2 regions of the Desulfosporosinus sp. BICA1-9 genome follow, and region 2 is predicted to be linked to the other one. Evidence: riboswitches for the same ligand, from Rfam matches in the RefSeq annotation. Region 2 holds a riboswitch; the other holds the start of a gene.
The links. Region 2 has a riboswitch for cobalamin ahead of JL57_RS26610 (DUF2162 family putative transporter). Riboswitches for the same ligand answer to the same signal wherever they lie in the genome.
Positions count from the first base shown of each region.

Region 1: another riboswitch for cobalamin. It lies ahead of JL57_RS32080 (hypothetical protein); the one in region 2 lies ahead of JL57_RS26610 (DUF2162 family putative transporter).

Region 1 covers NZ_JUEE01000258.1:20,897-25,686, forward strand. The annotation lists gene JL57_RS32070 (ABC transporter ATP-binding protein) at 1-1,341, opposite strand, end outside; gene JL57_RS32075 (ECF transporter S component) at 1,358-1,873, opposite strand; gene JL57_RS32080 (hypothetical protein) at 1,893-2,702, opposite strand; cobalamin riboswitch at 2,805-2,979, opposite strand; gene JL57_RS32085 (L-2-amino-thiazoline-4-carboxylic acid hydrolase) at 3,267-3,764, opposite strand; gene JL57_RS32090 (hypothetical protein) at 3,786-3,995, opposite strand; gene JL57_RS32095 (hypothetical protein) at 4,019-4,447, opposite strand; gene JL57_RS32100 (FAD-dependent oxidoreductase) at 4,473-4,790, opposite strand, start outside.
Region 2 covers NZ_JUEE01000213.1:55,713-60,502, reverse strand. The annotation lists cobalamin riboswitch at 646-830, shown strand; cobalamin riboswitch at 1,133-1,319, shown strand; gene JL57_RS26610 (DUF2162 family putative transporter) at 1,449-2,162, shown strand; gene JL57_RS26605 (MotA/TolQ/ExbB proton channel family protein) at 2,170-2,841, shown strand; gene JL57_RS26600 (DUF2149 domain-containing protein) at 2,819-3,124, shown strand; gene JL57_RS26590 (cobaltochelatase subunit CobN) at 3,152-4,790, shown strand, end outside.

The DNA of each region.
Region 1 (4,790 bases), on a different contig from region 2:
TTTGATTTCCTGACCTTTGTAGCCTGCATTTTTAAGCCCGAATTCTAATTCTTTCTCGACAGTAGCGGAAAAAATTTGATGATCGGGATTTTGAAAGACGTAGCCGATGGTTTTTGATAAATCAGACGAATCATATTGTAAAGTATTCATTCCCTCAACGATAATCTCTCCACGAGTTGGTTTTAAAAGTCCATTAAAATGTTTGGCTAAAGTTGTTTTTCCAGCACCGTTTTGCCCGATCAAGGCCACGAACTCGCCAGTTTTAATCGTCAGATTAATTCCTCGCAAAGCGGGCTGGCTTGAATTGTACTGGTAAAATAGATCGCTGACTTGAACTGCGATTTCTGCTTCTAACAAATATGGTTCCTGCTTAAACAGGTGATTCTTTATCTCTTCTTGAACTGGCACATGCCCATGTTTGTGCCAATGTCCGTATTTAGGTAACAACGCTCTAATTATGTTTGCCGCTGATGGGATATCCAAAGGGATTTCTGCAAAGGTAATCCAGCCCTTCTCGTAGAAATCCCAGCCGAGCTGACTGACGGGTAACGGCTTTATCCCCAACTGACTCAAGAGGGGAAGATTGCGAAAGAGTTCAGTCGGTAGTCCCTTCCAGACGACTTCCCCTTGCTTAAGTACCAAGACCTCATCGGCCTTGTGAATCAGTTCTTCGCTGGAGTGTTCAACTAACAAAATGGTCAAATCCCTTTTCCGTCGTAGATCATCCAACGTTTGATAGATTTCTGATCGTCCTATCGGGTCGAGTTCTGAAGTTGGTTCATCCAGCACCAAAATTTCAGGTTCCATCACGAGCACACCCGCAATTGCCAAGCGTTGTTTTTCTCCACCTGAAAGTTCCTCAGATATGCGCTGGTTATACCCTTTGAGGCGGACTTTTTCTAAGCTTTGATCGACCCTCAGATTAATCTCATCGAAGGGAACTAAAAAATTGCGGGGGCCAAATGCTGTGTCTTCCTCAACCGTTCGACCGATAATTTGGGTCTCTGGATCTTGTAAGACCAGCCCAAGAACTTTGGACATCGACTGAACTGCAGTTTTCCCTACATTCTTGCCAGCTACGCTCACCTGTCCTGTTAATTTTCCTTCCAGGAGCTGGGGAATTAGACCGTTTAGACACAAACTCAAGGTTGTTTTTCCCGCTCCTGTGGATCCCATTAAGACGATAAATTTCCCTTTTTTCACGGTCAAGCTGATGTTTTTCAAACTGAGTTCTTGGGCGTTCGGATAACAATAAGAAACATTATTGAGTTCAATAGCATTTTTACCGGGTTTTACGGTTTCCACGGTTTCTAGGGTTCCTACAGCTTCTACGGTTTCCACGGTTTCACCTCATCACCTAAATGAGTCGACTTCCCTTAATTGCTTTGTAGGCTACTGCCGAAATAATAACGTTGAGAGCTGCCCCGACGACGAGAAAAGGCATCAAGCCCATTACCCCTCCCATACCCATCAACGGCAGCATGGCAAAGGATGATACAACTCCATTCAGGATAATTCCAACGATAACAGCCGGAATCAGACCGAGCTTCTCATTTACCCAGCGATAGGCTACAGCCCATAAAGCCATTTGTAAAGCAATATATAAATGGATTGGAATCGTCATCGGGAATCCGACAACGGCTGCCGTCAGCAAATGCCCAAAAGCAATAACAATCGCCCCTGTAAGTCCTCCAAAGGCCAGCGCAGCGAAAAATCCGGGTGCCGAATCCATACCAATAGTTCCAACCGGACTTGGGATCTTAATCAGTGCTCCCACAGCACTTAAGGCAATAAAAATGGCCATAATCGATAGTCTTTTGACATTCCAAGCGGAGAGTTTTATGTCCTGTTGTTCTGTACCTAGATTATTCATAAACAATTCCTCCTTAAATTTAGTATAAATGACCGATTCTTGTTAAAGGCAATAAAGGAAACTCTGATGAAAGGAGATGATCAAACGTACTTGATGATGTAGATGATAGAGATGTTGGAAATGATAGTGGTATTAGTGATGATTGTGATAATAAAGACGAAGAAGAAAATATAACACAGCTAGAAGGTCCAGCCGATTTATCCAAGTCGAGAGGACAAGCAGAATCAACGTCCAATCGGGTGTTTATGGTGGAGGCAATAAGTTCTGCTTCTAATCGTATCCCTCTAGACCCTACAGGAATTATGTCATGAATACTTGAGATCTCTAAGAGAGCCTGAATAGCTTTCACTTGTACAATTTCTGGATCCTCTGGATTGTTGAGCTCAGATCCGACTTTAGGAAACCCTAAACAATAGACGTCATCCCCTCGTTGAGCAGTTCCAATACGCAACTTGTTTTTCTCAGCCACCCCGATCACACTGATTCCGAGCCCAGTTTGCTGGGTCGTCATGTTTTTTTCCGTGCTGATCGCCATGGGTAGAGTTTTTAATCCGGCTGATTCTAGTTCATCGTTCACCCCCCTTAATATTTCATCTCCTGTGGGATACGGCTCATTAGAAATCGCCACAGTCATTAATTCTGGCACTGCCCCTGTGGATAAGACTTCCAGCAAAGCCACCCGTGTCGTTAACCTTCCTGTAATAGTCCATGGAACCTTATATTCATCTAATTCCTTCATACCAATCGCACCACAGGAATCACAGGAAGCCACCAAATATTGTGCATTATTTATCGAAACAACCTCAACATCTCGACCAAGGTATCCCAATGTTTCACCCCCTTTTTCTAAAAAGGTAAATAAAAAAGTTCATAGTCTAATTTTCTTTTCACCACATGATAAGAAAATTGACCATGAACTTTACCTTAATTCATGACTTACTACGTTACTGGCAGGTCTCCTGACTTAGAATCATAGACTCTATGCACCTTCCCGGTTTCCCAGTGGTTAAAGCATAAGTCTCCTCTTTACAGTGGTGGGTCCGTCCGGGATTCTCACCCAGTTCCCTATTCTCCCTTTGAAGGGCACCAGTAACAAACGAGTATTTAGTTATATTTATTTTAATGCAAGATGCGTAATATTACAAGACTAGATTCAAGCTTTTCTTTCGGTTTTTGCTCGACTACTTATTCATTACGGGATCCCGTAATTGTCAAAGTTTTAATAACGCGCTTCTTAGGCTTGGTAATGGCAGATGCTTAGAGAGATACTTTGGTTAATATTTCGAATATACTTAATTAGTCAATTCACTGTATCTACGTAAAACCACTTAAGCTATAGATGAAAAAAGCTGGGTGATCTAATAATCACACCAGCTTTCATCTCTCTGACTAATTATCCATTATTCTTTCTAGAATAGCGTCTAGTACAGGTACTTTCACCTGCTGCCATACAGCTATCTGTTTGAACAGTGAAATCCTGTGATATTGCCTTTAGCGCCGTCTCAAACCACTTGTCACACCCTGCTTGACATTGTCCCGGTGCTCCGTAATCCTTGTAAGAACCTACCCACGGACAGCTATCATGGATGAGGAGAACGTCATTTCCTTCTTTGACCGATTTTGCACTTTCGCCCATGACAAGACTAGCTCGCACAAAGGCATTGACTATTTGTTCTAGGTCCGCAGTATCTCGTCCTCGCTTGAGATAACTTTCCGCAGTTCCCTCTCCAACTGATTCCCAAAAGCGATCTACTAAGGCGACGGTTTCCTCTGCTCCAAATTTTTCCTCCAGAACCATTCTCCAGCGATGGAAAAAATCATGGGAAATGAAAATCATGGAACGCCAATCTCTTTCCAGCTTCTTGATAACATCAGCATTTATTTCTGACAAGCTTACTCCTCCTTAGGCGATTTAAGGTTTAATGCCTCTTTCGGCATAAAACAATTCCAAAGCTGCCTGATATTCCGCAATTTCTTGCTCAGAAACTACCTGACCACACTCATAGCAACTATTCGTTAAACGGTCATACCAACGGCAACTACACTCACTACAGCCGAGTTCCGGGGCCCCACTTGGATTTAAAAAAATCATTTCTACCACTGCTCCTTCAAGCCTACTCAAAACTCTCCCCAACAGTTTCAAGGTTAACGACAAGCCCCCAGAATTGGAATCCCTAAAACCTCTACTAACTCTTCATAGCCTAAGTTTAGTAGTTCATTCTTGTTTTTCATTACATAATAGAGGATACTGCCCTGGCGAATCTGTTCTCTCATTTCATGAAAGGGATTATCCTCTGCTTTACTCTGCAGGGACTCTAGGGCTGCATCATCGGCTATCATCAATAGGTCTACACTGGCATTCTGAAAACCTGTAAAGGATTGGTAATCAACTACCATTTTATCGGCTTGCCTTCGCCAGATCAACATGGTTCCAACGGGGGATTCAAACTCTTTTTTGGGCAATATCCCTAAGCTGGCTCCCGGAAGCATGTCAGTAAAGATCTCCTGCCTGCGGTCAAGTATGGCTTGCCAGATTTCAGCATCTAAAAACTTTTCATAGACTGTTGATACCACGATAGCTCACCCCCGTATCTCTCATCTAAATCCGTACGCCTAAGCGATATCCCTCATGAATTGCCTGTAAAAGTCCCCTGGGAACTAAGGCATCACCAATCCCATGTAACTCATCCACCATAAATTCAAACTCTTGGAACAACTCTTGATTTGGCTTTCTGGGTGAGGCAACAATCACCGTATCTGCCTCGACAAAAATCTCTTCCCCTTTGTCATTGACGACAGTTACTCCACCTGCTCCGATTTTTAGCGGTCTACAAAGAGTTAAGGTCCTTATTTTCAGTTGGTCTATCCAAGAGGAATGCCGCCATTTCCAAGTGGGGATGACATCTCCTGCAATACG
Region 2 (4,790 bases):
ATTGACACGTGCACTACACCCAAACGCTTGAAGACTGCAAAGTCTCTTTTACTCCAGAGAGTTACCCCAAATTGAAAGAGAGTTTGCTTGGCTAGCGCCGAGCGTCCCGTTTCTCTAGGTGGGCTTCCCAAAAATTAACGTTTAGGTCATTGTTCGGATTTTTCAATGGCTTAGTTTGTTATGCCGTATTTTACAAACCGAAAATTAAAAGAAATAATCAGACAAACTCTTGACTTTTATTAGCTGGTCTTTTTATAGAATCAGAGTCTGGAATGTTAACAGTTTAAATCTGTTTTATCCCTCCTTCTTATTCATAACGCTATAGTAATACAGTGATATAATATTATTATTATGTTCATAATGCAACAACTATCCTAATTTATTTAAAATTTGGATATTAAGAAGCCCCAAGCTTTTCGCAGCATTGGTTTTCGGAAAATGGAAATTCAGGAAACCATTAGTCATTAGAAGGCAGTTTCTTTAAATTGTGAGGTTAAAGCCTATGGGTGACACCAACTCCGCAACTTGTAGAACAGGCCAGAGAGGGAATGGGTTTGAATAAGCCGTTCTTAACACAAGAGAGCGTTTTTCGGTGCCAACGGCACTTGACCATGTGTTGCTTTTGTGATAGATTTAATTTGTGAATTTTAATAGAGATGAGCAAGCGATTTTTCTTAGCCGAGAAATCATAACAGGAAAGCTGGTGTAAATCCAGCGCGGTCCCGCCACTGTAACGGGGAGTTTGTGCCACATCCACCGAGGAAACTTGGGAAGGAGGCACGAAACGAGGAACCTGAGCCAGGAGACCTGATTGCTCATATGCATTACTCACGATGGATGGGTGGCAGGAATTATTTAATTCAGCCCTTCATATTTTGGAGGGCTTTTGATATTTTTATGGGTACATATTTGGTTTCCCGAGGGAAATCGACCTTGAGGGTAAAAGTCTTGTTCAAGCGGGATCTGCTTTCAAAAATGCGAATGAGACTTGAAAGCGGAAGAGAACGTGATTCCGAGACAACCGATACATTGCTGTCTTTATGATTAGTGATGTGGGGTTGTCTCTTTATTTTTTATTAGGAGTGGAGGAGAAACGGAACCCCTTTAATATCGCTGGATATCTATAAAAACTAAATATTTAGGGAATTTAGGTACCGAAGTTTGAGAGCCTCGGTTTAAAAGGGAAGCAGGTGTAATTCCTGCATGGTCCCGCCGCTGTGATGGGGAAATGTTTCTATTATGCCACTGGAAGAGTCTGGGAAGGTATGAAACATTGATGATCCAGAGTCAGAAGACCTGCCTGAATGCTACACGCCAATAACTCTACGAGCGATAGAGGAGGTATTATTAGTGCTGAACAAATGTTTATCAGTATTTCTAGCCTCTTGACCAATCGGTTGAGAGGCTTTTTACGTCGAGTGGCTTATTCCGGAAGGAGGTGAAAAAGGATGTTAATTCTTAGTTTGTTGGTGGCCATTCTTATTTTAAGCATCAAAACAGGCTTGGTTTTAGGATCTTCCTGGTTAACCATACCTAAAATTTCTGGTTATGCAACAATTTTTGGCAGTTCTGTAGTTTTGTTAAGTTATATTTTTAACGAGAAATATCAGCTTATTGGAGATTTTATTGACAAATATACATTTGCTTTTGCATGCCTAACAGGTTTGCTTTTCCTTTACTTAGGGGTAGAACGTACTTGTATTTGTACTTGTGAAACAAAAACCCTTGGGATAAAACAAAAAATTAGTTATTGGCTGGGTTTTTTACCATGTCCCTTTTGTGTTGGAGCACTAGTTATATCTGTAATTTATACGGCGGGTGGTTTAAAGGTACCTTTGTATGCTGTATCTATCGCAACAGGTATTGCATTTTCTTTAGGTATCGTCTTAGTAAGCTGGATTTTACGAAGATTATTGACCCGATTTAATTTTGACGTAGCTAGTTTTTTTCATCAAGGGTTATTGTTTTTAGGCATTTTTACGTTGTTATCTGCTTTTTTAATTCCTAACATAGTGGCAACCATGCAAGACACTTTTATACCTATGGTATTAAGCTCCAAAAAAGAATTACTCTTATCTGCAGTTGGATTTTTTGTTCTTTTTGCGTTGGGGTTTGGCAAAGAAATGTTAACTGGTTTCAATAGTTTAAGTTGGAGGAGATGATTAGGAAATGGCTATGGTTGGTTCCCAGTATTTGAATCAAATTATGCATATTATTTCCCAAAGTTTAATGATACCTTGTTATGCTTTTTTACTTTATTTTGTAGTGACAGCTGTAATCGAGACAGGTGCCCTGATCGGGGAAATGGTTGGGGAGAAAAAAATACACAAGTTTAAAACAAAAGAGTTTTTGAGTAAATTACCAGAAACCCATAACCTTGAGCTTTATGTGGAAAATAGCGAATTGCCTATTAAACTAAAAAAAGTTGTCACAGAATTCCTAACCTTAGCTTCCGCAGAAGGAGCTCGTCAACGGATAGTCGCTCAAAATCTCTTGTGCGAGCAAGAAGATTTAATTGCTAAAAGAACTGAAAAAACAGACTTAATTTCTAAAATGGGTCCTTTGTTGGGTTTAATGGGTACTTTGATTCCTTTAGGACCAGGTTTGGTAGGCTTGGGTAAAGGAGATTTTAACATGTTGGCTCAGTACCTGATTGTTTCTTTTGATGCTACCATTATTGGTGTTTTTGCCGGTAGTTTAACCTTTACTATATCGAAGGTGCGTCGGCGCTGGTATGAACGCTACTTGAATGATTTGGATACGATTTTAGAAACAATTATTGAGGTGAGAGAGCATGTTGCGCAAACGGGGAAGAAAGTTGCAATCGGAGGAAGACTTTAATCCATTAAGCAGTCTGGCTAATCTAGCGGATGTTATGTTTGTTTTTAGCGTAGGTTTAATAGTTGCGTTAATTAATGTTTATAACGTCAGTCCTAGTAGTAGTAGTAGTAGTGCCGGTAAACCAAAACAAGCGATTGTTGATGTAAAACAAGGAAAAGAAATGGAAAGCTTACCGCAAGTTGACTCAAAAACAGGCAGCGGCTTTGAAGAAATGGGGACTGTGTTTAAAGACCCTAAAACAGGTAAATTAATTATGGTGCAACCGGTAGAAGAAGGTAAATAAGAACACGGGGGAGAGGGGAAAAAGAGCATGCTAAGAAAGAACATATTAAGTAGGTCTCGAAAGCCTTTTGCAATCTTGATGTTGTTTTTGATGGTCTTAAGTCTATTACCATCTATTGTTAGAGCTGATGACAATAGTGTAGATAGGATAGAGTTAAACCAGAACACGCTCAAAATGGCAGTAGGTTCAACTAAAACCTTGCAGGCAACAGTATATGATCAATTTGACGGAGTAATGAACGACCAAGAAATCACCTGGAGCAGTGAAGAAGATAAGAATGTGGCAACAGTAAAAGACGGGCTGGTAACGGCAGTTGGTGTGGGAACTGCGGATATAACAGCAACTAGTAATGGTAAAGCTGCAAGCTGTGAAGTAACAGTCGAGGAGATAAGAGTAGACAAGATAGAGTTAGACAACTCCTCAGTCAAGATTACAATCGGTTCACAGAAAACGTTGCAGGCAACGGTATATGACCAATTCAGCGGAGTAATGAACGACCAAGAAATTACCTGGACTAGTGATAATGAGGCTGTGGCAACAGTAGATGACGGACTGATAACGGCAGTAGCAGAAGGGGAAGCAACAGTTACTGCAGCCTGTGGAGAGTTGCTGGCAGAGTGTAAGATCAAAGTAATTAATGGTTATCCTGTTAACCTGGTTGTAATCACCGGTACCACAGGTTTCACAGCTCCGATGGTGGAAGCCTATCATAACCTTATTGAGAAAAGAAATCCACCCTACGAATTTGGGCTGAAAATTTTCGCTCCATCAGATTTAGAATCTCCTGAAAAAGTTGCCAAAGTTCAAGAGGCGATACTAAACTCGGATGCTATTTTATTAGAAATGATTGGTGCGAATAGAGATGCCATACTTCGCGATATTTTCAGTAATTGTTATTCTGCAAAATGGGAAAATGAGGGGAAGCAACCACAAATATATGTGCAGAGATCTGGAGAAAAAACAAAAGAAGGTCAATGGAGTACAACAGGATTTATTGTAGAGATCGTAAAAGAATTACAAGTACAAGTTAATAAGGACGATAATGACTGGAATCGCCTAAATGCCTATATTATAAACAGTGGTGTTAGTAACTGGGAACGTTTATTGTTATATTTAGCTTATAAAGATACTACTTCTGAAGATTTAGAGCCTATCAGTTTTGGAGGGGCTTTTGTTTACCATCCGGATGCAGAGGGACTTGGAATCTTTTTTCAACCCGAGGATTATTATAAATGGTACATGGAAAGACCGGAATATAATGCTAATGCTCCCTGGGTAGGTATTATCGGCTATGATTCATTTTATAAAAATGCAGATCAAGACTTATATACTTCTACAGTAAAAGCTCTGGAGAAAAGAGGATTAAATACTATTCTGCTTTATTCTCCAAGTGATAAAAGAATAGATTCGGTCCGAACTTTCTTCTATAGAGATCTTAATGCTGATGGAACCAAGGAACCGGCTATAGATACAATGATTTGTGGTGGTATCGGTTTTCAATTCTATAGTAAAAGCCAGGAACAAACTATAGCTTTATTTAAAGAAATGAACATACCAATTCTAACCCCAATCTATTCGTCGGATTTAGAAAAGTGGAAAATCGACCCGGCAGGAGCTTACAGTGAATCTTATTGGCAGATAGCACAGCCTGAACTGGAAGGTCGGA